One region of the Cupriavidus sp. 86D6 genome, then DNA from elsewhere that is predicted to be linked to it. Evidence: predicted binding sites of a transcription regulator. Region 1 holds the regulator's gene; each other region holds the start of a gene.
The links. Region 1 encodes HrcA, which represses chaperone genes, less so after heat shock. Its sites were predicted from a motif close to TTAGCACTCNNNNNNNNNGAGTGCTAA; they were not measured.

Region 1 (9,771 bases):
GCGCATCCGGAACTGACGCGCAACGCGGGCAATATCGCGCTGCTGCGCATGGCCGGCGTGCTGAACCTGATCGACGCCGGGCTGGCGCTGGCCGTGGGCGATGCCTACCGGCTGTTCCGGGCGCGCCAGCACAAGCTGCGGCTCGACGGCCAGGACCAGGCGCGTGTGGCGCCCGACAGCGTGGCCGGGCAGACCGCGTCGGTGCGCGCGCTCTGGCAATCGGTGTTCGGCGAACGCTGAGGCGCAGATGAGCGCCGTGCAGCGGTCGCCGGCCGCGCCGCCGCCATTGGGGCCATCGCCCACTCAGCAACCGCGCCTGCCCGGATGGCCGGCCATGCTGGCCACCGTGGCCGGCGTGGCGGCCGTGTCCGGGCTGTTCACCTTTGTGCCGTGGTGGCACGCGCACGGGCTCTATGTGCGTGACGCCGTGCGTCTGGACGGCCAATGGTGGCGCGTGCTGACGGCGATGTGGGCGCATCTGGACTGGCGCCACTATCTGTCCGACGTGGCCGCCACGGCGGGCCTGCTGCTGCTTGCCGGCCGCGTGGCCCGTGTCCGCGAGATGCTGGCGGTATTGCTGATCTGCGGCGTGGCGGTGCAGGTGGCGCTGCTGCGCATGCCCGAGGTGGGCTGGTACGGCGGACTGTCCGGCGCCACGCACGGCCTGGCGCTCTGGACGGCACTGCGGCTGCTGCAGGCCCCCGGGTGGTCGCGCGGGATCGGCGTGGTGACGTGCGTGATCGTGCTGGGCAAGGTCTGGATCGAACAGTCATGGCTGGCGGCCATCGTGTTCGATCCATCGTGGGGCTTCGGCGTAGTACGCGGCGCGCACGCGGCCGGCGCGGTGGCCGGCCTGGCGTGCTGGCTGTTGCAGGAGTGGTGGGGGCGGCGGCGCTGATTGGCGGGCCCTCTTGGGGCCAGCGGCGGCGCTGATTGGCAGGCCTGCCCTCTCCCCCGGCCCCTCTCCCGCCTTGCGGGAGAGGGGAGTAAATCGGTGGCGCTGGGCATGCCTCGGGTGTTCTCCCCTCTCCCGCAGGAGCAAGCCGGTGGCGCAGGGCATGCCTCGGGTGTTCTCCCCTCTCCCGCGCGCGGGAGAGGGGCGGGGGAGAGGGCCGGCGCTGGCGTCGCGATTGTGTCTACTGGAGCGCCCGCCGCCGCGTGCCGAAGCCAACCAGCCCGATCCCCAGCAGCACCGCCGCACTCCACGGCGAGAACGCACCGCCACCGCCACCGCCACCCCCGCTATCGGCGGCCGTGCTGGTCGATGTGGACCCGGTGGACGGCGGATTCGGTGCCGCCGCCAGCGCGGCGTCGGCATCGAGCAGGCCCGCGCCGCACTTGCCGGTGTTGCCGCTGCGCGTGCAGTACGTCCCCGCCGGATGGGCGCGTGCGGTGTTCTTCAGCACCGCGGTGACCTGGGCGGGCGTCAGCGCCGGGTTGACCGCCAGCATCAGCGCCACCACGCCCGACACCATTGGCGCCGAGAAACTGGTGCCCTGCGAGCTGATGATGTTGTAGGTGGTCGGCCCGGCCGTGCCCGCGTTGGACAGCGTGCGGATGAACGACTGGCCCCCCGTGCAGCCTGTCGCCACGTTGTTGGAAACGATGACCTTGGAGTTGCCGCAGCCGCCTCCGGGCGCGCTGATGGTCACTTGCGGGCCCACGTTGGCAAAGCTGGCGTTTTCGCCATCGTTGGCGTGTGCCGTCACGGCGATCACGCCCGCGCAGTCGGCCGGCGCCTCGACCGCGCCGGCCGAATTGCCGGCGGCGGCCACCACGATCACCCCTGCGGCGTTCAGGTCGTTCACGGCCTGCTGCTCGATGCTCGAACAGGTGCCGCCGCCCAGGCTGACGTTGACCACCTTGGCCGGCGTGGGGTTGTTCGGCACCCCGGGCACGGTCAGGCCGCCCGCCCACCGCATGCCATCGACCGTATCGGACAGCAGGGCGCCGCAGCGCCCCGACACCCGCACCGGCTGGATGCGCGCATTCCAGTCGACCCCCGCGATACCGCTGGCGTTATTGGTCGCCGCGCCCAGCACGCTGGCCACGCGCGTGCCATGCCAGCTGCTGTCCGTGGCGCCGGAGCCGTCGGGGCAGGTGCTGCCGGACGGCACGTAGTCGCCGGGGTCATGCGCGTCGGTGTCGCGTCCGTCGCCATCGACCGATACCGAGGTGGCACTGATGAAGTCATAACCGGCAACCAGCCGGCCCGCCAGGTCGGGGTGATCGAGATAGCCGGTGTCCACCACGGCGATCACCACGCTGGCGCTGCCCCGCGAACGGTCCCAGGCGCGCGACAGGTTGGCCGCGCCGGGCGTCACTACGGGCGATCCCATATAGAGCGACTGGGTCGCGAAATCGGTGTCGTTCGGTACGGTGTCGTGCAGTTGCAGCCAGCGGTCGGGCACGGCATCGGCCACGCGCGGGTCCTGGCGCAGCCGCCTGGCCACGGTTTCCGGATCGTCGCCGCGGCTGTCCTTGACCGTCAGTAGCTGCATGGCGTTGGCCATCGGCCGCCTGACCGACAGCGCCAGGCCGGTATTGGATTCCACGCGGCGCATGCGCGTGGTGTCGGCGCTGGTGTCGATGGTCTGGCCGACGTCGCGCCAGCGGACGATGTAGTTGCCGGTGTAGCGTGGCGCCGGTCGTCCGATGCGGGCCAAGGCGGCCGGGGCGGGCGCGGCAGCCGATGCTGATGCTGACGCCGATGCCGCCGGCATGGCGTCGGCCCGGGAGACCCCCGGCAGGCCGAGCAGGGCGCCGGCCGCCATCGCCAGCAAGATCGGCGCGATCGAACCTTTGCGGAATTTCAGCGTTGCGTACGACATCTGCACTCCCGTGGAGAACGTTTGATGCGGACTGCTGACAGAACTGCTGATAAATCAGTATGGTTGGCGTTGCGCGCCGGGTGCCTTGGGCTTTGGGCTTACGGGTTGGGCATGTCGCGGCTGACCGGCTTGCCGCGATGCGGGCGCAGCATCCGGTCGGGCGTGGCCGATGCCACGCGCGGCGCCGCCTGCAGCGTGGCCACGGCCTGATCCAGCGTGACATCGGCCGATGCCGTGATCGCCGTCACCAGCCAGACGCCGCCCGACATCGGCCGCTTGACGACGTAGCGCACCGGACCCTGCACCTCGGCCAGCAGCTTGCCGGCATCCTCCGATGCCGTGACCTCCGGCGGTGCAAACTTGACCAGGATGTCGCCGATGGCACGGTCGTCAGTAATGCTGCCGCGCGGCGGCGCGAACGACTTCGATTCCGAAGCGCAGCCCGACACGGCGGTCAGCGCGGTCAGGCCCAGCGCCACCAGTACGGAGGCACCCAGGTGACGGGCGAACCGGCCGGCGGTCGGTACAACCACCGGGCCAACCGTGGTGCGGCGGGTGGATGGCAGCTTGCCATGGGTCATCGGTTTGAAACTCCTGTCCTGGTTTGCGTGGGGGCCGGTTTGCACGGGCGATGGGGCTCAGCCCGCCGCGCGGCGCGGCTTCCTGCCGCCGCCTTCGCGCGGCGCATTGGCCGCCTGCGCCGCGGCGCGGGCACCCTGCGCCAGCATCTCTTCGGCGTGTTGCATCGTCGTGGCCGTGACCGTGGCGCCGCCCAGCATGCGCGCGGTCTCGCTGACGCGGCCTTCGGCATCCAGCAGGCGGATGCGCGAACGCGTGACCGCGCCGGCCTTGTCGGTCTTGCTTTCCTTGCTGACCAGCAGATGGGCGCCGGCCTGCGCGGCCACCTGCGGCAGATGCGTCACGCACAGCACCTGGCGCGAACGGCCCAGTTCCTGCAGGCGACGGCCCACCACCTCGGCCACGGCACCGCCGATGCCGGTGTCGACCTCGTCGAAGATCAGGGTCGGGGTGGGCGCGGCCTCGCTGGTGATCACCGAGATCGCCAGGCTGATACGGGCCAGTTCGCCGCCCGATGCCACGCGTGCCAGCGGCCGCGCTGTGACGCCCGCGTGGCCGGCGACCAGGAATTCCACCTGTTCCAGCCCGTGGCTCTGGCCTTCTTCGAGCGGGTGCAGGGCCACGGCGAATGTGCCGCCGGCCATCGACAGCCCCTGCATGGCATCCGTGACGGCGGCCGACAGGGCGGCGGCGGCCACCTTGCGGGCGGCCGACAGATGCTGCGCCAGCGTCAGGTAGGCGGCGCGGGCGGCGGCTTCGCGCGCCAGCACCTTGTTGATGTCCTGGGCGGCCTGCAGGTCGTCGAGTTGCTGCTTGCGGGCCAGCAGTTCGTCGGGCAACTGCTCCGGCGGCAGGCGGTACTTGCGTGCCGTGGTGTGCAGCGCCTGCATCCGTTCTTCCACGGCCTGCAGCCGCTCGGGGTCGAGTTCGAGCCGGTCCACGTAGCGGGTCAGCGAATGGGCGGCCTCCTCGACCTGCACCAGCGCCGGTTCCAGGGCGGCCAGCACGTCGCGCAGGCCCGCATCGACATCGGCAAGCTGCTGCAGCCGGTGCACCACGCCGTTGAGCACCGACGCCACGGCGCCATCGGATTCGGACAGCGCGTCGAGCGCCGCGCGGCTGCCGTCGATCAGGCCGGCCGCATGCGACAGGCGGTTGTACTCGGCCTGGATCTCTTCCCACTCGCCGGCTTGCGGCGCGAGCTTGTCGAGCTCGCCCACCTGCCATTCGAGCCGCTCGCGTTCGAGCTGCATCTCGCGCGACTGGTGTTCCACGGCTTCGCGCTGCGCGCGCGCGGCACGCCAGGCGCGCCAGGCCTCGGCCACCGCGCCGGCCTGCTCGGTCAGCCCGGCGTGGGCGTCGAACAGGTGCCGCTGGGCGTCCGGGCGCAGCAGTTGCTGGTGCGCGTGCTGGCCGTGGATGTCCACGAGCTGGTCGCCCACCTCGCGCAGCTGCGCCAGCGTGGCGGCGGCGCCGTTGATGAACGCCTTGCCGCGGCCCGAGGCATCGACGGTGCGGCGCAGCAGCACGGTGTCGTCGTCGCCGGCCAGTTCGCGCTCGGCCAGCCAGGCATCCAGCGCGGGATGGGTCAGGAACGTGGCGCTGATACTGGCGCGCGCCGCGCCTTCACGGACCACGCCGGCATCGGCGCGTTCGCCCAGCACCAGGGCCAGCGCATCGATCAGGATCGACTTGCCGGCGCCGGTTTCGCCGGTAAATACGGTGAATCCGGCCGAAAAGTCGAGGTCGAGCGTGTCGACGATGACGAAATCGCGGATGGACAGGCTGCGCAGCATCTTGGGCGGTTGGTGGCGTCAGGCGGGATACGGGGAAGGGCGGGCTCAGAGCCGGTTGTCTTCGGTCGGATACTCGTGCCAGTGCAGCTTCTTGCGCAGCGTGGCGTAGTAGTTGTAGCCCAGCGGGTGCAGCAGGTTGACGGTCTTGGCCGAGCGGCGCACGACGATCCGGTCGCCCGGCAGCAGCGACGCCAGCGACTGCATGTCGAAGTTGACGCTGACATCGCGCGCGCTGGCTACCTCGATCGTGACTTCGGCGTCGTGCGGCAGCACGATCGGCCGGTTCGACAGGGCGTGCGGGGCGATCGGCACCAGCACCAGGCCCGACAGCGTGGGATGCAGGATCGGGCCGCCGGCGGCCAGCGCATAGGCGGTGGAGCCGGTGGGCGTGGACACGATCAGGCCGTCCGAACGCTGGTTGTACATGAAATAACCGTCCACGGAGACGGCCAGTTCCACCATGCCCGAGATGCCCGAGCGGTTCACCACCACGTCATTGAACGCCAGCGCCGAGAAAATGACGGCATCGTCGCGGATCACGCGCGATTCCAGCAGCATGCGGCATTCGGCCTCGTAGCGGCCGGCCAGCATTTCGGGCAGCGTCCGGGTGACGTCCTCGAGCGGAATGTCGGTCATGAAGCCCAGCCGGCCATGATTGACACCGATCACCGGCACCTCGTGGCCGGCCAGCTGGCGGGCCAGGCCCAGCAGCGTGCCATCGCCCCCGAGCACCACGGCGACGTCGGCCTCGCGGCCGATTTCGTCGGGACTCAGCACCGGATAGCCGGTCAGTCCGGTCGCCATGGCGGTCTCGCGCTCGAACACCACATCCTGGCCATTGCGCAAGATGCAGGACGCCAGTTCTTCCAGCGGGCCTTCGATACCGGCGGTCGAATGCCTGCCCACCAGGGCGACGGTCTTGAACGGAGCGCGCAGGGCGCTGGTCTTTGAGGGGGCAGACATGGCGGGATTAGAACATACCGGGATGCCCATTGCCAGCTTCGGCCCGGCGCCGCCGGAACGGGTGCCGGCGGCACCTGCCGGCCGACAGCGATCGTGCGCCCGCCATGCGCGGGCGGACGCCCGAACGGGCCAGTTTTGATTAAAATCCCCAGCATCATGGACGAACGTTCTAAAACGCTGCTCAAGACCCTGATCGAGCGATACATCGCCGAGGGGCAGCCCGTGGGCTCGCGGACCCTGTCGAAGTACTCGGGTCTGGACCTGTCGCCGGCGACCATCCGCAATGTGATGTCGGACCTCGAGGAAATGGGTTTCATTGCCAGCCCGCATACGTCGGCCGGCCGGGTTCCCACGCCCCGCGGCTACCGGCTGTTCGTCGACACGATGCTGACGGCGCGCCCGCTGGAAGGTCCGCCCGGCCTGAACGCCGAACTGGCCGGCCTGAAGGACGAGATCCAGGGGCAGATGGCCAGCCAGCAACTGGGCCCGCAGCGGATGATCACGGCGGCGGCCCATACGCTGTCGAACCTGTCGCGCTTTGCCGGCGTGGTGATGACGCCACGGCGCGCCCAGGCGTTCCGGCAGGTGGAATTCATGCGGCTGTCGGACAAGCGCATCCTGCTGATCATCGTCAGCCCAGAGGGCGACGTGCAGAACCGCATCATCCAGACCGAACTGTCGTACACCCCGGCCCAGCTGATCGAGGCCGCCAACTTCTTCAACACCCACTACGCGGGCATGAGCTTCAATGCCGTGCGCGACCATCTGCGCGGCGAACTGCAGGCGCTAAGGCGAGACATGTCGTCGCTGATGCAGGCCGCCGTGGAGGCCGGCAGCAGCGCGATGGCCGAGGACAATACCGAGCAGGTGGTCATCTCGGGCGAGCGGCGGCTGCTGGAGGTGGAAGACCTGTCGTCGAGCATGGACAAGCTGCGCCGGCTCTTCGACGTGTTCGAGCACAAGACCAGCCTGTTGCAGCTGCTGGACGTGTCCAGCCACGCGCAGGGCGTGCAGATCTTCATTGGCGGCGAAAGCCAGCTGGTGCCGCTGGAGGACATGGCCGTCATTACCGCGCCCTACGGGGTCGATGGCCAGATCGTCGGCACGCTGGGCGTGATCGGACCGACGCGGATGGCCTACGAGCGGGTGATCCCGATCGTCGACATCACGGCCCGGCTGCTGTCGAGCGCGCTGAGCCAGAACTCCTGATGCGGTGCCGGTGTCTGTCCTTACGGGCCGGGCACCGCCGGCCGGCTACCATTGCATGCTCCCGACCCCATTCCCGATTGCCAGCGCCCCGGCATCCGAAACGGAAACCCCATGACGTTTTCGCCTGAACCGGCATACCAGCACGGCCAGCCGCCGCGCACCGCGATCCTGCTGATCAACCTTGGCACCCCCGACGCCCCCACGCCCAAGGCGGTGGGCCGCTATCTGAAGGCGTTTTTGTCCGATCCGCGCGTGGTGGAGATCCCGCGCCTGGCCTGGCTGCCCATCCTGCATGGGCTGATCCTGCCGTTCCGTTCGCGGGCGTCGGCCATGAAGTACGAATCGATCTGGCTGCGCGAAGCGCATATGACCGGATCGCCGCTGCTGGTCCACACCGAGCGCCAGGCGCATGCGCTGCAGTTGCTGATGCACAAGCTCGGTCATGATGTGACCGTGGCCTGCGCCATGCGCTATGGCAATCCGTCGATCGGCTCGGTCATGGAGGCGCTGCGCCGGCAGGGCACCGAACAGATCCTGGTGCTGCCGCTTTATCCGCAGTACTCGGGCACTACCACAGCCACCGCGTTCGACAAGCTGTTCCGTGTGCTGGCCGGATGGCGCAATCAGCCGGAAGTGCGGCTGATCAAGCACTTTCACGATCATCCCGCCTACATCGCGGCGCTGGATGCCCAGGTCAGGGCGTACTGGACCCGCCATGGCGTGCCTGACTTTGCGCGGGGCGACAAGCTGATCCTGTCCTTCCACGGCCTGCCGCGCCGGCTGCTGGACCTGGGCGACCCCTATCACTGCGAATGCCTGAAGACCGGCCGCCTGCTTGGCGAGGCGCTGGGCCTGCAGCCGGGCCAGTACCAGGTGACGTTCCAGTCCCGTTTTGGCAAGGCCGAATGGCTGCAACCCTATACCGCACCGACGCTGACGGAACTGGGCCGGGTTGGCACACAACGGGTGGATGTGTTCTGCCCCGGTTTTCCGGCAGACTGCATCGAGACGCTTGAGGAAATTGCGATGGAAGGGCAGAGCGAGTTCCGGGTGGCAGGCGGGCAGGACTTCCATTTCATTCCATGCCTGAATGATGCCGAGCCCTGGATCGCCGGTCTGGCCGACATTGCCCTGCAGCATCTGCAGGGCTGGCCGCTGTCCATACCCCATCCGCACGAACTGGAAGCGCGGCGCGGGCGTGCCCAGGCACGCGGCGCGGCGGCCTGAAGGAAAGCCATGGCGGCGGGCAAGCCGTCAGGAAGGATTTGACGATGCAAGTGGATTTCGAGGCGGGTGCGCGGATGCGCATCGACAAGTGGCTGTGGTGCGCGCGGTTCTTCAAGACCCGCTCGCTGGCGGCCGAGGCGGTGGACCGTGGCCGGGTGACGGTCAACGGGCAGCCGGTCAAGAATTCACGGGAAGTGAAGCCCGGCGATACCGTGGTGCTCGAAGCCCATCAGCAGCGCTGGGAGGTGGTGGTGAAGGGCGTGCCGGCGTCGCGCGGCGCAGCGCCCATCGCCCAGAGTACTTATGAGGAAACCCCGGAAAGCCAGGCCCGGCGCCAGGCGGAGTCTGATCGGCGGCGCATGCAGCCGGAGCCGACCGCGGAACTGCAGGGGCGCCCGACCAAGCGCGACCGGCGCAGGATCGACAATTTCAGAGGGTAGGAAATCGGAAATGTCAGCGATCCGGTCACGGCAGGGCTGCCGCGGCCGGGCGGTGTGAGGGCGGGGGTTAACGGACGTACTGCACGAGGTAGTGCTTGAATACGGCCTTGCCGCTGCCATACTCGGTGTCGCGTGGCGCCACCGCTTCGGACAGACAGATAAAGGCCGTCATCGCCGACAGAACGGCGACGACACAGAACGTCACGACTGGTAGCTTGTGCATGGCGAAGCGTCCCGAAGATGCACCAAATTGATCCACCTTTCTGCTCCCGTTATTTTTGTCATTTTTTCCTGCATTGAATCTTAGTGTTTGCGTTGCAGCAAATCAATGAACAGGGGATTGCATCAAACAGGCCTTTGTAACGGCGTATTTCGGGGTCTCTGAACCCGCACACTTGAAAAACTGGAAGCGTGGCGCCATGTGCGGCTAGACTTGCCGATTGGCATCCGATCCACCCCGCGGTCCGCAGACGTTGCGGGCCGAGGTTTTGCATTTTTGATACGAATCGACATGGAAGAACAGAATCAGACGCCAGATACGAACACGCAGCAGGCGGCCAACGCCGCGGCAGCGCCGGCGCCCGAGGCTGCGGCCGCCGGTCCCGACGACGTGGCACGCTTGACCCAGCAGGTGGCCGAGCTGGAAGCCAAGGTCAAGGAAACCTACGACCTGTTCATGCGTGCCACGGCCGAGGGCGAGAACATCCGCCGCCGTTCGCAGGAAGA
Region 2 (9,771 bases), 350 kb from region 1:
TCATGGAATCGGCCTGGGGGCACAATCATGTATCAGTTCGATTCGTACTTCCGCGTGGGCGGCCGGACTCTAACCTATCTCAGGGAAGTGTCGAACGACCGTCTCGATTCGCAATTGGAGTTTTGCGCGGAGATTGCCGACAAGTTGCGGCCGGTGGATGACGCGTCGGTGCCTCGGCGAAAAGGCTTTGTGGCAGGCAGCGTCATATTGGAAGACACCCTTTTCAACCGCGAAAGCTGGTCCCTGACCATCAAGCTCCCCAACAAGCCCGACGCATGGATCCAGGTGTCGGCCTTCGCTCAATATCGCGTCGAGCCCAGCCTGCGCAAGCGGGCCGGCGGCTTGCTGACCAGCTTGCTGGGCTCGATTGCCGGCATGCATCAACTGCGCAACCGTGCGCGGCCGGTCGGCCCCATCGAGGCCGACGAGATCCTCATCGCGGGGACGGAGAAGGGCAAGCGGCTCTACGCCTTCAAATGGGAGGCCTCCGGCAAGGAATACTCGCTCGCCGAGCCGCAGCTCAATGCCGAGCTCGACGTCATCGAAAGCGTCTACAAGACCAACAACGAATCATTCGCCAGCGACGAAGAAGCGCTAGAGCTATGGGACAGACTGATCGATTCCATCCGCCTGCGGCCGGGAGCCGTCTGACCATGGATACAGCCCAACCCATGACACCCATGACAAACACGAGCCGCTCACGCCGGCGGGTGCTGCTTGCACTTGCGTCGGCTCCCCTGCTTCCCCACGCCGGCCTTGCGCACGCCGGCGGGTGGCAACGGCACGCTGCCGTATCGACTGGCGCGGCATTGCAATGGCTGAGGGCGGAATTGCTTCCGTCCTTGCGCCAGCGGCAAGACGCCGCGCACGCGATTGTGGCGCGCGCTCGCTGAAGGCCGCACAAAACAAAAACCCCCGAGGGCTCGCACCCTCGGGGGTTTTTTGACAGTCAGGCCGTCTGGCCCGGCAGTCCGGCGCGATTTACATCATGCCGTCCATGCCGCCCATGCCGCCCATGCCGCCCGGCATTGCCGGAGCCGACTCTTCCTTCGGCGTTTCGGCAACGGCGCAGTCGGTCGTCAGCATCAGCGAAGCCACCGAAGCGGCGTTCTGCAGCGCGGTGCGGGTCACCTTGGTCGGGTCCAGCACGCCCATTTCCACCAGGTCGCCGTACTCGCCCGAAGCGGCGTTGTAACCGTAGTTACCCTTGCCTTCGATGACCTTGGCCACCACGACCGACGCTTCTTCACCAGCGTTCAGCACGATCTGGCGCAGCGGCTCTTCCATGGCGCGCAGCACGATCTTGATGCCGGCGTTCTGGTCGGGGTTGTCGCCTTGCAGCGCCGAGATGGCAGCGCGGGCGCGCAGCAGGGCCACACCACCGCCGGGGACGATACCTTCTTCCACGGCAGCGCGCGTCGCGTGCAGTGCATCTTCCACGCGGGCCTTCTTTTCCTTCATTTCGACTTCGGTGGCAGCGCCAACCTTGATCACGGCAACACCGCCGGCCAGCTTGGCCACGCGCTCTTGCAGCTTCTCGCGGTCGTAGTCCGAGGTCGCTTCTTCGATCTGGGCGCGGATCTGCTTCACGCGGCCTTCGATCGCAGCTGCGTCACCGGCGCCGTCGATGATGATGGTGTTTTCCTTGCCGATCTCGATGCGCTTGGCCTGGCCCAGGTCCTGCAGCGTGGCCTTTTCCAGCGTCAGGCCGATTTCCTCGGCGATCACCGTGCCGCCCGTCAGGATGGCGATGTCTTCCAGCATGGCCTTGCGGCGGTCGCCGAAGCCCGGAGCCTTCACGGCGGCGGTCTTCAGGATGCCACGGATGTTGTTCACCACCAGCGTGGCCAGGGCTTCGCCTTCCACGTCTTCGGCGATGATCAGCAGCGGGCGGCCAGCCTTGGCCACTTGCTCCAGCACCGGCAGCAGGTCACGGATGTTCGAGACCTTCTTGTCGAACAGCAGAACGAACGGGTTGTCCAGCTGAACAACCTGCTTTTCCGGGTTGTTGATGAAGTACGGCGACAGGTAGCCGCGGTCGAACTGCATGCCTTCCACGACTTCCAGCTCGTCGGCCAGCGACTTGCCGTCTTCCACCGTGATCACGCCTTCCTTGCCGACCTTGTCCATGGCTTCGGCGATGCGCTCGCCGATCGAGGCGTCGCTGTTGGCCGAGATCGCGCCAACCTGGGCGATTTCCTTGCTGGTCGTGGTCGGCTTGCTCAGCTTCTTCAGCTCTTCCACGGCCGAACCCACGGCCTTGTCGATGCCGCGCTTCAGGTCCATCGGGTTCATGCCGGCGGCCACGAACTTCATGCCTTCGCGCACGATCGACTGGGCCAGGACCGTAGCGGTGGTGGTACCGTCACCGGCGTTGTCGCTGGTCTTGGAAGCCACTTCCTTGACCATCTGGGCGCCCATGTTCTGCAGCTTGTCCTTCAGCTCGATTTCCTTGGCCACGGACACACCGTCCTTGGTCACGGTCGGGCCGCCGAAGCTGCGCTCCAGCACCACGTTACGGCCCTTCGGGCCCAGCGTCACTTTCACTGCGTTGGCGAGAATGTTCACGCCTTCAACCATCTTGGCACGTGCGGCGTCGCCGAACACTACGTCTTTTGCTGCCATGTTCTGAATCTCCGAATCTGGGAAGACCGCCCCGCGCATCGGGCTGGGCGGTCAGGAATCTGGGTATGTCTGGAAGGACGGGCGTCGATTACTTGTTGACGACAGCCATGATGTCTTCTTCGCGCATGACCAGCAGCTCCTGGCCATCCACCTTCACGCCCTGGCCGGCATACTTGCCGAACAGCACGCGGTCACCCACCTTCACGTCGAGGGCAATGTTGTTGCCCTTGTCATCCTTCTTGCCCGGGCCAATGGCGAGCACTTCGCCTTGATCCGGCTTTTCGGCTGCATTGTCGGGAATCACGATGCCGGAAGCGGTCTTCGTTTCATTGTCCAGACGCTTCACGATCACACGGTCGTGCAGAGGACGCAGGTTCATACGGACTCCTAAATACAAAAAAAGTGAGTTTTAATTCACAAAACGGCCGTTATCAGGGGGTGCCCTGGCACCGGTCGGCAACGGCCATCGGGTTTTCGGGTATACCGCAGGGAAGGGGCAACAGCTGGCTGTTAGCACTCTCCCCCAGCGAGTGCTAATTATAGGGACGGGGTATTTCGTTTTCAAGACGCGGGCTGAATGGGGGTTTTCCCGTACCCTGCGGTTTTTTTCTTCGCCGTGCGCCAGATCGCCACTTTCTGGCCGCATCCCCTGACAATGTCCACGAAAAGTTCCGCTGCCACGTTGGCAGACGGGTTCCCCACCGTTGTCAGCCCTTTCCGAAGTGACCGTCATGTTTCGCCAAGCCATTGCGCCGCACCGAGCCCCGCCGGGGTGGGCTGTCCTGTTCGGTCTGTTCCTGCTCGGCTTGCTGTCGTGGCAGCACGCCCATGCGGCATGCGCCGCCGGGCCGGCCAGTGGTCCCGACGGTGCAAATGGCGCCCCGTCCGCCCGGCCGCGCATCGGCCTGGTGCTGTCCGGCGGCGGCGCGCGGGGCTACGCCCATATCGGCGTGCTCAAGGCGCTGGAGCAGATGCATATCCCCGTGGACTGCATTGCCGCGACCAGCATGGGCGCGGTGGTCGGGGGGCTGTACGCGAGCGGCATCGGCGCCGACGAACTGGAAACCCGGCTGTCCCGGGTGAACCTCAGCGACATCGTGTTCGACCGCAACGAACGCGCGCAGCTGCCGCAGACGCTCCGGGAGGACAGCTTCCAGTATCCGATCGGCATTTCGGCGGGGCTTGGCAAGGATGGCGTCAAGCTGCCGATCGGCCTGGTGCAGGGCAACAAGCTGCTGACGCTGCTGCAGGACTGGACGTCGGCATGGCCCGGCGACGTCGATTTCAATACCCTGCCGGTGCCGTTCCGCACGATCGCCACCGACCTCGGCTCCGGCGCGCCCGTGGTGCTGGACCACGGCTCGCTGCCCCGTGCCATCCGCGCCAGTGCCGCCGTGCCCGGCCTGTTCGCGCCGTTCGCCGTGAACGGACGCACGCTGGTCGATGGCGGGCTGGTCAGCAACCTGCCGGTGCAGATGGCGCGCGACATGGGCGCCGACATCGTGATTGCCGTCAACGTGGCCACCCCGCTCGACGATCCGGCCACGCTGGACTCTCCGGCAGCCGTCACCCAGCAGATGGTGACGATCCTGACCAACCAGAACGTAGCCACGCAAAAGGCGCTGCTGGGCCCGCGCGACGTCCTGCTGGAGCCCGATCTGGGCAAGCTGTCCTTCACCGATTTCTCGCACGCCGGCGACGGTATCGGGCTGGGTTATGCCGCCACCACCGCCATCGCGCCCCGGCTGGCCGGGCTGGCCCTGCCGCGCGAGGCCTGGGACCAGTACATCGCTTCGCGTGCCGCGCACGTGGCCACCGCGGAACCGCGCCGGGTGGACGCGATCGAGGTACACACCTCGGGCCGCATTCCGGCGTCGTACGTGCGCCAGTACCTGCGCGTGCGCGAAGGTGACCGCTACGACACGGCCGCCGTCAACCACGACCTGACCCAGTTGTCGACCAGTGGCGATTTCGAGAGCGTGACGCAGGAACTGGTGACCGAGGACGGCCGCTCGGTGCTCAAGGTCGATGCGCACGAAAAGTCATGGGGCCCGCAGTTCCTGCTGTTCGGCTTCGGACTGTCCACCACGTTCGATGGCAAGGGCGCCTTCAACCTCCAGCTCGGCCACCGCTACCCGTGGCTGACCCAAGGCGGGCTCGAATGGCGCAATGACATCGTGCTGGGCAGCAACCAGGCGAAATGGCATACCGAACTGCGCCAGCCCGTGTTCGACCGGCTGGGCTTCTATATCGCGCCCTATCTGGAATACGCCCGCAAGCACGTGGACATCTACCCGGACAATGGCGACAAGCGCAATGCCACGCCGCTGACGGCCGTGCGCGTGGACACCGCTCAGGCCGGTATCGACTTCGGGCTGCCCATCGGCCGCCTGGGCGAGTTCCGCCTCGGCGCGAACTACCAGCAGGTGCGCTACGCCTCGGATTACCTGCTCGCCGGCGCGCCCAACGGCCGGTTCAGTGCCCGGGTGCGCCAGCCCGTGGTGCGCGCCCAGCTGACCATCGACCAGCTCGACGACCCGCTCTTCCCGCGCAAGGGCTATTACCTGTACGCGGTGAACCAGCTGTCGTTCGGCGGGGCCGACAACAGCTTCGACGACGTCCACGCCAAGGCGCTGTGGGCTGGCAGCTACGGCCGCCACACGCTGAACCTGGCCGCCGAAGGTGCCATGACGTACAACGACCACCGCTCGAACAACAGCGTCAGCGGCGGCCTGGGCTTCACGCTGGGCGGCTTCCAGCGGCTGTCGGCCTATGCGCCGGACCAGTTCTCGGGCAACTACCTGCTGTATGGGCGGCTCACCTATCTGAACGAACTGCGCGAGTTCACGCTGCCGGGGCTGCGCAGCACGGTCTTCGGCACCAGCCTCGAAATCGGCGATGTCTGGCTCAGGCGGCGCAACTTCGGCAGCGGCCCGTACAAGTCCAGCGCCAGTGCGTTCATCGGGGGGAACAGCGTGATCGGCCCGCTTTACTTCGGCTTCGCGGCGGCCCCGAAGGGCGTCTGGAACCTCTATCTGCAGCTGGGCCGCGTGTTCTGACGGGTGCCTCCCGGCATGCTCAGACGGCCTGGCCCGCCAGCGCCGCCGGGCTGGCGACCGCCATCGCCGAGCGGTATTCGACGGCCGCGATGCGGCCATTGCGCAGCTGCAGCGTCTGGGTGCCATGGCCCTGCATCGGCGTGCCGTCGAACAGATACGACACGCTGATATCCACCTCCACGGTCTGCCCGTCGATACGCGGCGCGCCCGCCACGTCGATGCGGATCGTGTCGCCAGCCAGTTGCGCCAGGCGCTGGAACAGGCCGATCACGGCATCGCGGTCGCCATACTCGCCGGCCAGCGGGTGGTCGCCCACGTGCCGCCAGACGATGGCCGGATCGAGCTGCGGATAGATGGCCTCGAAATGGCGCGACGTCAGCGCGGCCAGGTAATCCTGCACCAGCGCCTGCACGGCCTCCGCTGCCATCGGCGCCTCGACGGCGCGGCGCGTGCGCGCGCGGCCGGCGCCAGCGTCGAGCCCGAGGAATCCGGCCACGCTGGCCATCACCTGCTCGCGGTCGTTGTCCACGCAGATCATGTGGTAGCTGTTCTCGACCACCACGCCTTGCACCTGCGGCACGTTCGCCAGCAGGAAGTCCGCCGACCGCACCGACGTCAGTTCGTCCTCGCGGGCATGCACCACCAGCGTCGGGCAGGCCACGCGCCGCGCGCCGTCGAGCACCCAGCGCCGCAGGCGGTCCACCTGGCGGATGCAGGTCAGCGGCACCCATCGGTAGTGGAAATTGTCGCCGCGCTCGAACTTGGCCTTGACGATGGCGCGCACCAGATCGTTCTTGATGCCGAACGGCTCGTTTTCCTCGACCTTGATGCGGCCCGGCAGCACGGGCAGGTGGTAGACCACGTGCCGCAGCCAGCGGTACGGCGGGGTTGACCAGCCGTCGATATAGACCGGCGCGGACAGCGCCACGAGCTTGCCTTTGCGGTGCTGGCGCCGTTCGGCCAGCGCCACCGCCAGCAGCGCCCCCATGCACATGCCGATCACGTGGAACGTGTCGTACTGGTCGACCAGCGCGTCGTAGGCCTGCGTGACCGACGCCATCCACTGCTCGGCCCGCACGTGCAGCAGGTCTTCCGGCGTACCGCCGTGGCCCGGCAGCGTCACGGCGTGGGTTTCCACGCCGCCGCGCCGCAGTACCTTGTGCATCGGCCCCAGGTCATACTGGGTGCCGCCCAGCCCATGGATCAGCAAGGCCCCGACGCGCGGTGCCTGTTCGGTCGTCATGCTGCGCGCCGCCCCTCGGTGTCGTGGCTGGCGACGATGCGCCAGGCCCCGGCGATCAGCGCCACGGAGTCGTCGCCGTCCAGCAGCGGGCCGCTCATGTCCACCACCGTGGTGGTGGCGCCCGCCGGCAGCAGCAGCCGGAAGGTCAGATCCCCGCGCACTTCCCCATCGCTTTCGCGCAGCCAGCGCCGGCGTACCTCGGCGCGGTCGTCGGGATGCACGCAGGCCAGCACGTCGTCCAGCGTGGAGAAGGCCGGCTCGGCCATGCCAAACGCCTGTTCGACACTGCCGCTCCAGCGCAGGCGGCCGCTATGCGGGTCGAGGTTGTACACCAGCTGCCCGCTGGCGGCCAGCGCCAGTTCCACGTCGTTCTGACGGCTCGCCGCCGCCTCGTGCAGCTGCTCGCGGGCCGTGCGCAGCGTGCTGATCAGCAGCGTGAGCAGCGCCGCCACGGCCAGGTAGAGCTGGGCCACCAGCAGCGAATTGCCGTGGTAGACCGCCGTGTCGGCGAACGGGCCGTCGCCCTGGGCGGTGTTGACCAGTACCAGCGCCGACAGCAGCGCCACCGCCACCGAGCCGCCCCGTCCGCCCAGCAGCAGCGCCGCGATCGCCACGAAGAACAGCGGGATATAGGTCAGCGCATAGGCCACGTCCAGCGACAACTGCACGATGCGGGTGCCGTCGAACACCACTGCGGCGGTCACCAGCACGGCCAGCAGCGCGGCGATACCGGCCAGGAATTCGCCCCGGCGCCGGCCGCCAGAACGGGCCGCGCTGAAGCGCGCCCAGCCCGCGAATACCGGTGTGACGATCAGTACACCCACGAAGTCGGCGGCGGCCCAGACCTTGGCGGTGGCCCAGAATGGCACGTCCAGGAACAGCCAGAACCAGCCCGCCCCGAACACCGCGCCGCCCACGCTGCTGACCACGGCGGCCACCAGCACGCCGCGCAGGAAGGCCAGTCCTTCGAGCGAGAACCGCATCATGTGGACCAGTGCCACGGCCAGCGCCGCAAAGCCGATCTCGTCCAGCGAGAACAGCACCATGCGGAACGGATCGCGTCCTTCCACCACGCCCAGCAGCATCTGGGCGGCCAGGAAGGCCAGCCCCAGCGGCACCCAGCGGCGGGCCGGCGCCAGCATGAAGGCGGCCACGGTCACGCCGGCCGGCAGCCAGATATAGCCGGTGGCAGAGAACGGCCCGTTGATCTGGTGCGACGCGTAGCCGAAGACGAAATACAGGATCGCCCACAACGGCAGCGTCACGATCCGGTTCGAAAATTTCACGGTGGATTCCTGATGCAAGGCGCAACCGGCAACGGCCGGTCGCCCTGAATGAACGGAGAACCACGCCGGCCAGTTGACCGGCGCCCTCAAAAAAGCGCCTGAAGCAGCACAGTCAGTTCAGGCCGCTGCGATCGACGAATTCCAGCGCCTCACGCACCGCCCGGCGCGCCTTGAGCGCATAGCAGACCTGGTGGTCGCGGATGACCAGCGCCAGCACCTCGGCCTGGACCATCTCCTGGAAATGGTGGGCAGCGCGGCGCAGTGTCACGCCGGACGCTTCGGCCAGCGCAATGGCGGGCAGGCAATCGTCGCCGGCCTCCAGCAGCGCGCGGCAGATGGCCGCGCGGGCCGGCACCGTCAGCAATGCGAGGGTCAGGGTGCTTTCCTGGGTTTCCATGGTGGTCTGCCTGAGAGAAGTTGGCCGCAAGCCCGATGATGCACGACTGCCCTGGCATCGTACGCTGAAACAGGCAGTCATACGCCCTTCGTATCCCCGCATGTCGCGGGGCAAGGTGCGCATCGTATCCTTGTCGAGTCAGGCGGTGGATGTCCCACCCAGGCCTGCAATGGTCCCGCCCCGCCGCCAAACGTGCGGCGCCGCGCGGGGGGTACGACGACGCCCGGGCGCTCTCCCTCTCTCCCGTCCCGGCTCCCGACCGCTACGCCACGCTGATCGTGCCGCTCATGCTCTCGTGGCCCGAGCCGCAGAAGATGTCGCACAGGAAGGTGTAGGTGCCGCGCTGCTTCGGCGCGGTCATCCGCACCTCTACCGCCTTGCCCGGAGGGAGATCGGCACGGACCGAGAAGTCCGGGGCCGAGAAACCCATGATGACGTCCTCGGCGGTCACCGCCAGCACGACGGTCTCGCCGGGCTTGAGCGTCAGCTTGTCGGGGATGAACACGAAGCGCCGCGCGCGCATCGGAATCACGCGCGGCGCGGCGGCCCCGCCCATCGCGGGCACGACGGCGGCGGCCAGCACCAGGCCCATGACCTGTGCCAGCATCCGGCGCCGGCCCGCGACGGCGGGCGGGGCGGCCTGGGCGGCCTGGTCGGTCGGCTCCGCCGGATCGGTCGGATGGTTCGTCATCACGCGCTCCCGATTACCGGCTGCTCGGCCAGCTGGAATGCATCCTTGCCCGGCGACGCCGTGGCGTTCACCTCGCGCCAGCCAAGGCCCTGGTACGGATGCGCGGCATCCCAGGGCACCGGCAGCCGGCGCGGCTGCGACCCCGCCACCGGCAGCGGAAACATCAGCGAGCGCGCCGCGTGGTGCGCGATATGCCCGGTCATGCGGTGATGTTCCTGGTGGATATGCCCGTAGAACACCGTCACGTTCTGGTACGGCATCAGCTGGTCGATCACCTTGGCGCCGTCGCGCGTGGCCCAGTCCCACTGTGGATACAGGTCGAACAGCGGCCGGTGCGTGAAGAGCACGATACGCGCGTCGCGCGGCTGCCTGGCCAGGTCGGCGGCCAGCCAGGCCAGCTGGGCCTCACCCACCTGCCCGGCCGGGTCCGACACGTTGTCCAGCACGATTGCGTGCAGGCCCTTGTGGTC
Region 3 (9,771 bases), on a different contig from region 1:
TGCTCACGGGCTTTCACGGCTTCCACGTGACGATGGGCGCGATCATGCTGGCGGTGGTGCTGGGCCGCGTGCTCAAAGGCCACTTCACGCCGGACCACCACTTCGCGTTCGAAGGCGCCGCCTGGTACTGGCACTTCGTGGACGTGGTCTGGCTGGGTCTGTACGTGGTCGTGTACTGGTTGTAACACCGGGTGGTGTCTGCGCGCTCCCCCAGCCGCTCTCCCGCGCGGCGGGAGAGCGAAGCCAGCCAGCCACAAACGAAAAGCGCCGCGTGAGGTCAGTCTCAGCGGCGCTTTTTGTTTGGCATCCGGACGGCTCAGGGGGACATGTGGATGCCGGTGCTCTGAATCCAGCCCATCCAGTGCGAGAACAGGATGAACAGGAACAGTGCGATCGAAAAGCCGACGCGCAGCATCAGCGAGCGCATCATGTTGGGCGTGCGGCCACGGTCGCGCATCATGAAGAACAGCGCGGACGCCAGGCTGCCGATGATCAGGATAAAGGCGACGATGATGACAAAGCGCATGTGGGGGCTCTTTTCGGCAAGCGCCCATTATGGCATCGCCGCCGCCGGAGGAAACCCGTGACGACCCGCAGGCGGTGGCGCGCGCCGGGAGCGGTGCCGATGATTGCCGCGCTGGTGGTGATCGCGGTGACCTGCGCGCTGGGCAACTGGCAACTGGGCCGTGCGCACGAGAAGACCGGCCGCGCCGCACGGCTGGCGGCGGCAGCGGCGCAGGCGCCGGTAGATCTGACAGCAGGGCGGGGAGACGCCGCGGCTTTGGTGGATCGCCACGTGCGCGCACGCGGCAGCTTCGACGACAGCCGCACCGTGCTGCTGGACAATCGCCCGCATGGCAATGGCACCGACAGCCGTGCCGGATTTCTGGTGCTGACGCCGTTGCGGCTGGCCACGGGCGGGCAGGTGCTGGTGCTGCGCGGGTGGCTGCCACGCGACGCGCAGGACCGCACGCGCATCGCGCCGTTCCCGACGCCAGCCGGCGAGGTCACCGTCGAAGGCACCGCGCTGGCCGCCGTGCCGCGCGTGTACAGCCTCGGCCAGGACCCCGCCGCGGAGGCCGGCCGCAAGATACGTCAGAATATCGACCTTGCCGCGTATGCGCGTGAGATCGGTACGCCACTGCTGCCAGTGGTGCTGGAACAGTCGAGCGATACGGGCGATGGGCTGGCGCGCGACTGGGCGCCCGCCGATTCCGGCGCCGACCGCCACTATGGCTACGCCGCGCAGTGGTTCGGCCTGGCCGCGCTGACCGTGGTGCTGGTGGCAGTGCTGGGATGGCGCCGCGCCCGGCGCGAGGCCGGACCGGCCACGGCCACCGAATGACCCGAGAGTGATCAGATTGATCGAACGATGAACGTACAGACATCCTCCATGCCGCAGCAAGATCCCTCGGCCACGCCCGACCCCCGCATCGATGCCCGCACGCGCCGTGGCCGTCTGCAGATGCTGATGCTGCTGCTGGTGTGCGCATCGCCGGTGCTGTTCTCGTATTTCACCTATTACGTGATCAAGCCGACCGGCGGCAGCACCAACTATGGCGCGCTGGTGGACCCGCAGCGCCCGATGCCGGCCGTCGAACTGGTCAACGAGCGCGGCGAGGCCGTGCCGCTGACGTCGATGCGCGGCAAGTGGCTGATGCTGATGACCGATCCGTCCGCCTGCGACGAAGCCTGCGCGCGCAAGCTGTTCACGATGCGCCAGATCCGCGCGGGGCAGGGCGAGGACCGCGAGCGGATCGTGCCGGTCTGGCTGATCCAGGACGCCGGTAAAGTGGACGATCGGCTATCTACCGCCTACAACGAACCCTATGCCGGCGTGCGCTTCCTGCGCATGGACCGTGCGGCCATCGGGCAATGGCTGCCGGCCCAGGAAGGCGGCCGCGTCGAGGACACGCTGTTCCTGGTCGATCCGCTGGGCAATCTGATGATGCGCTGGCCGAAGGACCCCGACCCGAAGAAGGTGAGCGGCGACCTGAAGAAGCTGCTCAAGTATTCGCGCATCGGCTGACACGCGCCGGAACCATCCTGGCGCACCGACCGATCCATCCCGATCGTTTTTTCGTTGAATTACCGGCTGTACCCAAATGCTGCTCCAGCTCGCCATCATCGGCATCCTGATCGCCCTGCTGCCACTGTCCTATGTGATGGTGCGCGGCAGCCGTGACAAATATCGCAAGCTCGTGTGGATCACGGCGTTCCTGACGCTGGACCTGATCATGTTCGGCAGCTTTACGCGGCTGACCGACTCGGGCCTGGGCTGCCCGGACTGGCCGGGTTGCTATGGCCATTCGAACCCGCATGCGGCGATGGAGCCGATCCGCGCGGCCGAGACGGCGCTGCCGAGCGGCCCGGTCACGCTGGTCAAGGCCTGGATCGAGATGATCCATCGCTATTTCGCCATGGCGGTGGGCGTGCTGATCATCTCGCTGATGGTGCTGGCCTGGGTGAAGCGGCGCGAACTCAGGCAGTCGCCATGGTTTGCCACGGGCGTCTTCGTGCTGGTCTGCGTGCAGGGTGCCTTCGGCATGCTCACGGTCACCATGAAGCTGCAGCCGATCATCGTGGTCACGCACCTGATGCTGGCCATGCTGCTGCTGGCATCGCTGATCTGGCTCGGATCGCGCAACGACCAGCCGCACGCGGTGGCGCCCCAGGCGGCGTCGCTGCGCTGGGCGGGCCTGCTGGCCATCGTGCTGCTGGTGGTCCAGATCTTCCTGGGCGGCTGGGTCAGCACCAACTACGCGGTACTGGCCTGCACCGACTTCCCGCTCTGCAACGGCCAGCTGGTGCCAGAGATGGACTTCCGCCATGGCTTCACGCTGTGGCGCCAGCTGGGCATGACGGCCGATGGCGACTACATCCCGCACGCGGCGCTGGTGGCCATCCACTGGGTGCATCGCGGCTTTGCGTTCGTGGTGCTGGGCTACCTGCTGTGGTTCGGCCTGCGCGCCCGCCGGCTGGAAGGGCTGGCGCGCCACGGCAAGTGGCTGCTGGCCGTGCTGGCGCTGCAACTGGCCACCGGGATGTCGAACATCGTGTTCGACTGGCCGCTGGTGGCGGCGGTGGCACATAACGGCGGAGCAGCCCTGTTGCTGATGCTGTTGCTCCGTCTCAACTACAATATCGGCCTCGCGACCCGCTCCGCAGGCGCCGCCGCCCAGTCCGCAATCGCGGCGCGCGCCACATGAAGGACAAGATGCCCCCCGTGGTTACCGCTACCCACCCCCACTCTTCCGTGGGCCGGATTCGTCACCTGGTCCGCCAATACGCCGCACTGACCAAGCCGCGCGTGACGCAACTGGCCGTGTTCTGCTCGGTCATCGGCATGTTCCTGGCCACGCCGGGCATGGTGCCGTGGTCGGTCCTGATCGGCGGCGCCGCCGGTATCTGGCTGCTGGCCGGCGCGGCCTTCGCCATCAACTGCCTGGTGGAACAGAAGATCGACGCGCTGATGCGCCGCACGGCCTGGCGCCCGTCCGCCACCGGCGAGATCACCACCACGCAGACGCTGATCTTCTCGGCCATCCTTGGCGGCGCGGGCATGTGGCTGCTGCACGTGTTTGCCAACGACCTGACGATGTGGCTGACCTTCGCCACGTTCCTGGGCTACGCGGTGGTCTACACGATCCTGCTGAAGCCGGCCACGCCGCAGAACATCGTGATCGGCGGGCTGTCGGGCGCCATGCCGCCGGCGCTGGGCTGGGCCGCCGTGGCGGGCACCGTGCCGGCCGAGGCCTGGTTCCTGGTGCTGATCATCTTCACGTGGACGCCGCCGCACTTCTGGGCGCTGGCGCTGTATCGCCGCGCGGACTATGCCAAGTCCGGCCTGCCGATGCTGCCGATTACCCATGGCGAACGCTACACGCTGCTGCATATCCTGCTGTACACGCTGGTGATGATCGCGGCCACGCTGCTGCCGTTCGTCTACGGCATGAGCGGCGTCATCTACCTGGTGGCCGCGCTGGGGCTGGGCCTGGTCTTCCTGGGCTACGCCTGGAAGCTGTTCCGCAACTACTCGGACCAGCTCGCGCAGCGCACCTTCCGCTATTCGATCCTGTACCTGTCGCTGCTCTTCGGGGCGCTGCTGGTGGATCACTACTTCAAGTTCGTGCCGCAGGTCTGATCGGTCTGCCTGCGGCATCTTGCCGCGCCCGGAGTCCACGGCCAGCGTGATCGGCGATACTTCCGGGCGTATCTTGCTTCCCATCCGCTCCGACGCATGCCGACCTCCGCCTCTGGCTTTTTCGCCACATTTCGCCGCTTTTGCCTGCTCGCCCTGTGCACCGCGCTCCTGGCCGCCTGCGGGCAGCCGAAGCCGTCGTTCAAGAACGTCGATATCTCGGGCGCCAGCGACTTCGGCAAGGATTTCGCGCTGCAGGACCCCGCCGGCAAGACCCGCACGCTGGGCGACTTCAAGGGCAAGGTGGTGCTGATGTTCTTCGGCTACACGCATTGCCCGGACGTCTGCCCGACTACCATGGTCGAGCTCAAGCAGGTGATGGAGCAGCTGGGCCCCGATGCCGACAAGGTGCAGGTGCTGTTCGTCACGGTGGACCCGGACCGCGATACCGGCGCGCTGCTGGGCCAGTACGTGCCGGCCTTCGACGCGCGCTTCCTGGGCCTGCGCCCGGCTGACGAGGCCGCGCTCAAGCAGGTGACCAAGGACTTCAAGGTGTATTACGCCAAGGTGCCCGGTTCGTCGCCGAACAACTACACGATGGATCACTCGGCCGGCAGCTACGTATTCGACCAGAACGGCCAGCTGCGGCTGTTCATCCGCCACGGTCAGGGTCCGGAGCCGATCGCCCACGACCTGAAGGCGCTGATGTCCTGATGTCCTGATGTCCTGACGGACGTGCCGGGCGCGCGGCGGCGATGCCGGTGCGCCAGGGCAAACATAAAGGCCGGTCAATCGACCGGCCTTTTGCTTGGTGCGTTCCGCGTTGGCGCGGATCAGGCAAATGCCGCCAGCGCACCCTTCATCTTCTTCATCGCGGCCGTCTCGATCTGGCGGATCCGCTCGGCCGACACGCCGAATTCGTCGGCCAGCTCATGCAGCGTGGAGCCGCCCGAGCCGTCGTCGTTCACGTCCAGCCAGCGCGCCTCGATGATGCGGCGGCTGCGCGGATCGAGCTTGCTCAGCGCTTCTTCCAGCCCTTCCACCTGCAGCCGGTCGTTGTGCTTGGCCTCGATGACCTTGGTCGGCTCGTTGTGGTTGTCCGCAAGGTAGGCGATGGGGGCGAATTCTTCCTCGCCATCGTCGATCTGGCCTTCCAGCGCCATATCGCCGCCCGACATGCGGGTTTCCATCTCCATCACTTCCTCGGGCTTCACGTTCAGCTCGCGTGCAACGGCTTCGATCTGCTCGGGCGTGAAGGTATGCGCACCCTGCTTGTGGCTGCGCAGGTTGAAGAACAGCTTGCGCTGGGCCTTGGTGGTGGCCACCTTGACCATGCGCCAGTTCTTCAGCACGTATTCGTGGATCTCGGCCTTGATCCAGTGCATCGCGTACGACACCAGGCGCACGCCCTGCTCGGGGTCGAAGCGCTTCACGGCCTTCATCAGGCCGATATTGCCTTCCTGGATCAGATCGGCGTGCGGCAGGCCGTAGCCCAGGTACTGGCGGGCGATCGACACGACCAGGCGCAGGTGCGACATCACCAGGCGGCGGGCGGCATCGACGGAATCGTTGTCGCGCAGGTCGCGGGCCAGCCGCAGCTCTTCCTCGGGGGTAAGCAGCGGAATGCGATGGACCGCCTGGATATAGCTATCCAGATTGCCCAGCGTGCCCGGAAACGTCAGCGCAAGGCTGTTCGCGGCAGCACTCTGGGGCGCCGTCGGCAGACGGCGGGAAACTTGGTTTTGATCGGCAGACAGGACTGCGTTCACTATGACTCCTTTCGCATCCGGCGGTGGGTTGCCGGTGTGTCCCGGAAGGACACCGCATTGCAACGCATATTAGCACTCGAACCGGACGAGTGCTAAGTTAGAGGGCCGATGGGGTTGATAGTTCCGTCACATCGGGGTCGTAATCCCGATAGCGTCTGATCGTCGTCGGCTTCGGATCGCGCCCTAGTTCCCACAAGGCGTGGCGGGTAGCGTGCGCCCGACAGGAATATTAGAGAAGCCGGCGGTCAATCGGTTTCCGACGAATTCACTGCAAATTCGGGATGGTGAATTGCGGGATTCGCTACACTGAAGTTGTTTTCCAGCCGCATTGCACCATTCCTTGGAGACGTTTCCATGTCTGCTATCGAACACTTGCTGAAGCCGCATGTGCGGGATATCGGCGAGTTCACCGTCCGCCGCCTGCTGCCCGCCGCCACGACCCAGACCGTCGGGCCGTTCATTTTCTTCGACCACATGGGCCCCGTGGAGATGGCGCCGGGGCAGGGCATGGATGTGCGTCCGCATCCGCATATCGGTCTGGCCACGGTGACATACCTTTTCGAGGGCGAGATCATGCACCGGGACAGCCTGGGCAGCGAACAGGTGATCCGGCCGGGCGACGTGAACTGGATGACGGCTGGCACCGGCATCGTCCATTCGGAACGTTCGCCGGATGCCGCCCGCGAGGCAGGCCCGCGCCTGCATGGCATCCAGACCTGGGTGGCACTGCCGCTGGCCCATGAGAACGATCCGCCGTCGTTCCACCACCATCCGGGCGCCACGCTGCCCAAGCTGGAACTGCCCGGCGTGCGGATGACGGTGATTGCCGGCGATGCCTTCGGCGCCGAATCCCCGGTGCGGGTGTACAGCCGCACGCTCTACGTGGCCATCGAGATGGATGCCGGCGCCAGCCTGGTGATTCCGGCGGAACATGTGCAGCGCGGCGTCTATCCGGTGGACGGCAACCTGGAAATGGATGGCGAGACGCTGCCCGCCGAGCATCTGGTGGTGTTGACGCCGGGCGAGCCGGTGACGATCACGGCGACCATGCCGTCGCGCGTGATGCTGCTTGGCGGCGATCCGACCGACGGCCGCCGCTTTATCTTCTGGAACTTCGTGGCCAGCAGCAAGGAGGCCATCGAGGAAGCCAGCCAGCGTTGGCAGGACGACAAGTTTCCGCACGTGCCAGGCGAAACCGAGCGCATCCCGCTGCCGGTGCGGCGTTAGGCCGCAGCGCGGCCGACGTGCCGCGGCCGCCTTTCCGCGCGCTGGCCGGGTTGGGCGATCAGACCGGGCTGGCCCAGGCCACGCGCGTGGCCTGCCGCAGGCAATCCTTGATCGTGGCGATCTGGGTGGCGATGGGGGCGGGCACCGGCTCGGCGCCATCGAGCACCTTGCGGATCCAGGCCGCCGTGTCGGCCACGTCGGTGCCGGCGGGCAGCGCCGGCACTTCGGCGATGGAACCGCCCACCGGGTCCACCATCGTGCGCTGATGCCCGTCGTGCAGCCAGTCGATGCGCGTGCTGCGGCGGGCATCGGCCACCACCTCGCCCTCGGTGCCGCGGCCCAGCAGCACGTTGGCCGGCTCGTGCGAGAAATAATCGGTCAGTGTTTCGCGATATTCGGGGTGGGTGTAGCTGTACAGGCGCAGGGCTTCGGCCGGCGTATGCGCGCCCACCGGCTGCAGCATCTTGACGATCGTGTGCGACGAATTGCGCAGGCCGATGATCGCGCGCTTGTCGAGCAGGGCCGACAGCGCGGGCGACAGCACGTCGATAGGCAGCACGGCCAGCGGGTTCGATGCCGCACGCAGCTGGTCCTGCGCGGCCTGGGTGGTGGCGCACAGCGGCACGCCCAGCGCGTCGAACAGGGCCATGCTGGTCACGCGGCCGTGGAACGCGCGCACGCCATGCACCAGCGTCGGCACGCCATCGCGCGCCAGCAGCATCGCCAGCAGCGGCACCAGGTTGGGCTGCTTGCGCGCGCCGTTGTAGCTGGGGATCACCACCACGGGCTTGTCGGGCGGCGCCGCCAGCGGCTGGCAATGCTGGTGCGCGGCTTCAAGCATGCCGGCCAGTTCGTGCGGTGCCTCGCCCTTGATCCGGTACGCCATCAGCACCGCGCCCAGTTCGATATCGGAAACGCGGCCTGCCAGCATGGCGTCGAACAGCGCCTGGACATCCTCGCGCGGCAGCGCGCGGGCGCCGTTGACGCCGCGGCCGATTTCCTTGATGTACTTTGCCGCCAAAAATGGCGAATCTGCTGCTGTGGTCATGATGACTGCCGGAATCGTGGGGGTGGGGTTCATGATAGCCCACGATTGCCGCCGGCAATGGGTCCCGCAGGGTCTCAGGCGGCTTCCTGCAGCGCCGGGTTGCGCTGCTTGCGGTACAGGAAGTCCAGCACGGCCGTGCGGCAGGCGTGGTAGGTCTTGTCGTCGGCCAGCGCCACGCGGTCGCGCGGGCGCGGGATATCGACGCTGACGATCTCGCCGATGGTGGCCGCCGGGCCGTTGGTCATCATGACGATGCGGTCGGCCAGCAGCACGGCCTCGTCCACATCGTGCGTGACCATGACGACGGTGCTCTTCGTACGCGCCACGATCTTGATCAGTTCGTCCTGCAGATGGGCGCGGGTCAGCGCATCGAGCGCACCGAACGGCTCGTCCATCAGCAGCACCTTGGGCTGCATCGCCAGCGCCCGGGCGATGCCCACGCGCTGCTTCATGCCGCCCGAGATCTCGTGCGGATACTTGCCTTCGGCGTGGGTCAGGCCCACCAGCGCCAGCGTGTCGTGCGTGCGGGCCTTCAGCTGCGCCTTGCCCTCCGTGGCGCCGAACACGCGCTCCACGCCCAGGTGGACGTTTTCGAAGCACGTCAGCCACGGCAGCAGCGAATGGTTCTGGAAGACCACGGCGCGCTCCGGCCCGGGCCCGGCGATCTCGCGCCCGGCGCAGATCAGTGCGCCGGCGGTGGGCGTGGTCAGCCCGGCGATCAGGTTCAGCAGCGTGGACTTGCCGCAGCCCGAATGCCCGATCAGCGTGATGAACTCGCCTTCGGCAACCGACAGGTTGATGTCGCGCAATGCCACGAACGGGCCCTTGCGCGTCTTGAACGTCTGGCCGACGTGTTCGATGCTGACGAATTTTTCCATGACGGGGCTCCGATCAGGTGTTGCCGTAGCTGAAGCGGCGCGCCAGGGCCAGCAGCAGGTGCTCCAGCACCAGGCCCACCACGCCGATGATGAAGATGGCGATGACGATGTGCTCGACCTTCAGGTTGTTCCACTCGTCCCACAGCCAGAAGCCGATGCCGGTGCCGCCGGTCAGCATCTCGGCGGCCACGATCACCAGCCACGCGGTGCCGATGGACAGCCGCACGCCGGTCAGCATGTACGGCAGCACGGCCGGGAACAGCACGCTGCGGAAGATCTTCCATTCGGACAGGTCAAGCACGCGCGCCACGTTCAGGTAGTCCTGCGGCACGCGCGTCACGCCGACCGCCGTGTTGATGATCATCGGCCAGATCGAGCAGATGAAGATGGCCCAGATGGCGGCCGGGTTGGCGGCCTTGAACAGCAGCAGGCCGATGGGCAGCCAGGCCAGCGGCGACACGGGCCGCAGCAGGCTGATGACCGGTGCCGCCATCGCGTTCAGGAAGGCGAAACGCCCCAGCAGGAAGCCGGCCGGAATGCCGATCACCGCCGCCAGGCCGAAGCCGGCCGCCACGCGCGCCAGCGACGCCAGCACGTTCCAGCCGATGCCCTGGTCGTTCGGGCCGTTGCGATAGAACGGATCGGCAAACAGCGGCACGGCGGCATTCCAGGTGGCACCGGGCGTGGGCAATGCCGGGATCAGCGTGG

Region 2: a site for HrcA is predicted at 3,136-3,162, ahead of groES (co-chaperone GroES). Genes of this name have one in related genera too.
Region 3: a site for HrcA is predicted at 5,980-6,006, ahead of rpoH (RNA polymerase sigma factor RpoH). Genes of this name have one in related genera too.

Annotation. Positions count from the first base shown of each region.
Region 1 covers NZ_JBYPSB010000002.1:688,826-698,596, forward strand. Annotated here, with positions in the region: gene glnE (bifunctional [glutamate--ammonia ligase]-adenylyl-L-tyrosine phosphorylase/[glutamate--ammonia-ligase] adenylyltransferase) at 1-240, shown strand, start outside; gene rrtA (rhombosortase) at 335-898, shown strand; gene mprA (MprA protease, GlyGly-CTERM protein-sorting domain-containing form) at 1,137-2,723, opposite strand; gene AC3G88_RS08260 (hypothetical protein) at 2,930-3,412, opposite strand; gene recN (DNA repair protein RecN) at 3,470-5,206, opposite strand; gene AC3G88_RS08270 (NAD kinase) at 5,252-6,169, opposite strand; gene hrcA (heat-inducible transcriptional repressor HrcA) at 6,326-7,378, shown strand; gene hemH (ferrochelatase) at 7,490-8,605, shown strand; gene AC3G88_RS08285 (RNA-binding S4 domain-containing protein) at 8,650-9,045, shown strand; gene AC3G88_RS08290 (hypothetical protein) at 9,113-9,268, opposite strand; gene grpE (nucleotide exchange factor GrpE) at 9,557-9,771, shown strand, end outside.
Region 2 covers NZ_JBYPSB010000002.1:333,837-343,607, reverse strand. Annotated here, with positions in the region: gene AC3G88_RS06600 (T6SS immunity protein Tli4 family protein) at 1-651, shown strand, start outside; gene groL (chaperonin GroEL) at 982-2,625, opposite strand; gene groES (co-chaperone GroES) at 2,714-3,004, opposite strand; gene AC3G88_RS06585 (patatin-like phospholipase family protein) at 3,357-5,684, shown strand; gene AC3G88_RS06580 (alpha/beta fold hydrolase) at 5,704-6,927, opposite strand; gene AC3G88_RS06575 (MASE1 domain-containing protein) at 6,924-8,213, opposite strand; gene AC3G88_RS06570 (ArsR family transcriptional regulator) at 8,326-8,610, opposite strand; gene AC3G88_RS06565 (cupredoxin domain-containing protein) at 8,873-9,217, opposite strand; gene AC3G88_RS06560 (metallophosphoesterase family protein) at 9,301-9,771, opposite strand, start outside.
Region 3 covers NZ_JBYPSB010000013.1:50,553-60,323, reverse strand. Annotated here, with positions in the region: gene AC3G88_RS22990 (cytochrome c oxidase subunit 3) at 1-185, shown strand, start outside; gene AC3G88_RS22985 (twin transmembrane helix small protein) at 317-526, opposite strand; gene AC3G88_RS22980 (SURF1 family protein) at 626-1,345, shown strand; gene AC3G88_RS22975 (SCO family protein) at 1,394-2,029, shown strand; gene AC3G88_RS22970 (COX15/CtaA family protein) at 2,106-3,209, shown strand; gene cyoE (heme o synthase) at 3,218-4,144, shown strand; gene AC3G88_RS22960 (SCO family protein) at 4,241-4,855, shown strand; gene rpoH (RNA polymerase sigma factor RpoH) at 4,975-5,910, opposite strand; gene AC3G88_RS22950 (pirin family protein) at 6,265-7,137, shown strand; gene ybiB (DNA-binding protein YbiB) at 7,196-8,185, opposite strand; gene AC3G88_RS22940 (ABC transporter ATP-binding protein) at 8,260-9,063, opposite strand; gene ntrB (nitrate ABC transporter permease) at 9,077-9,771, opposite strand, start outside.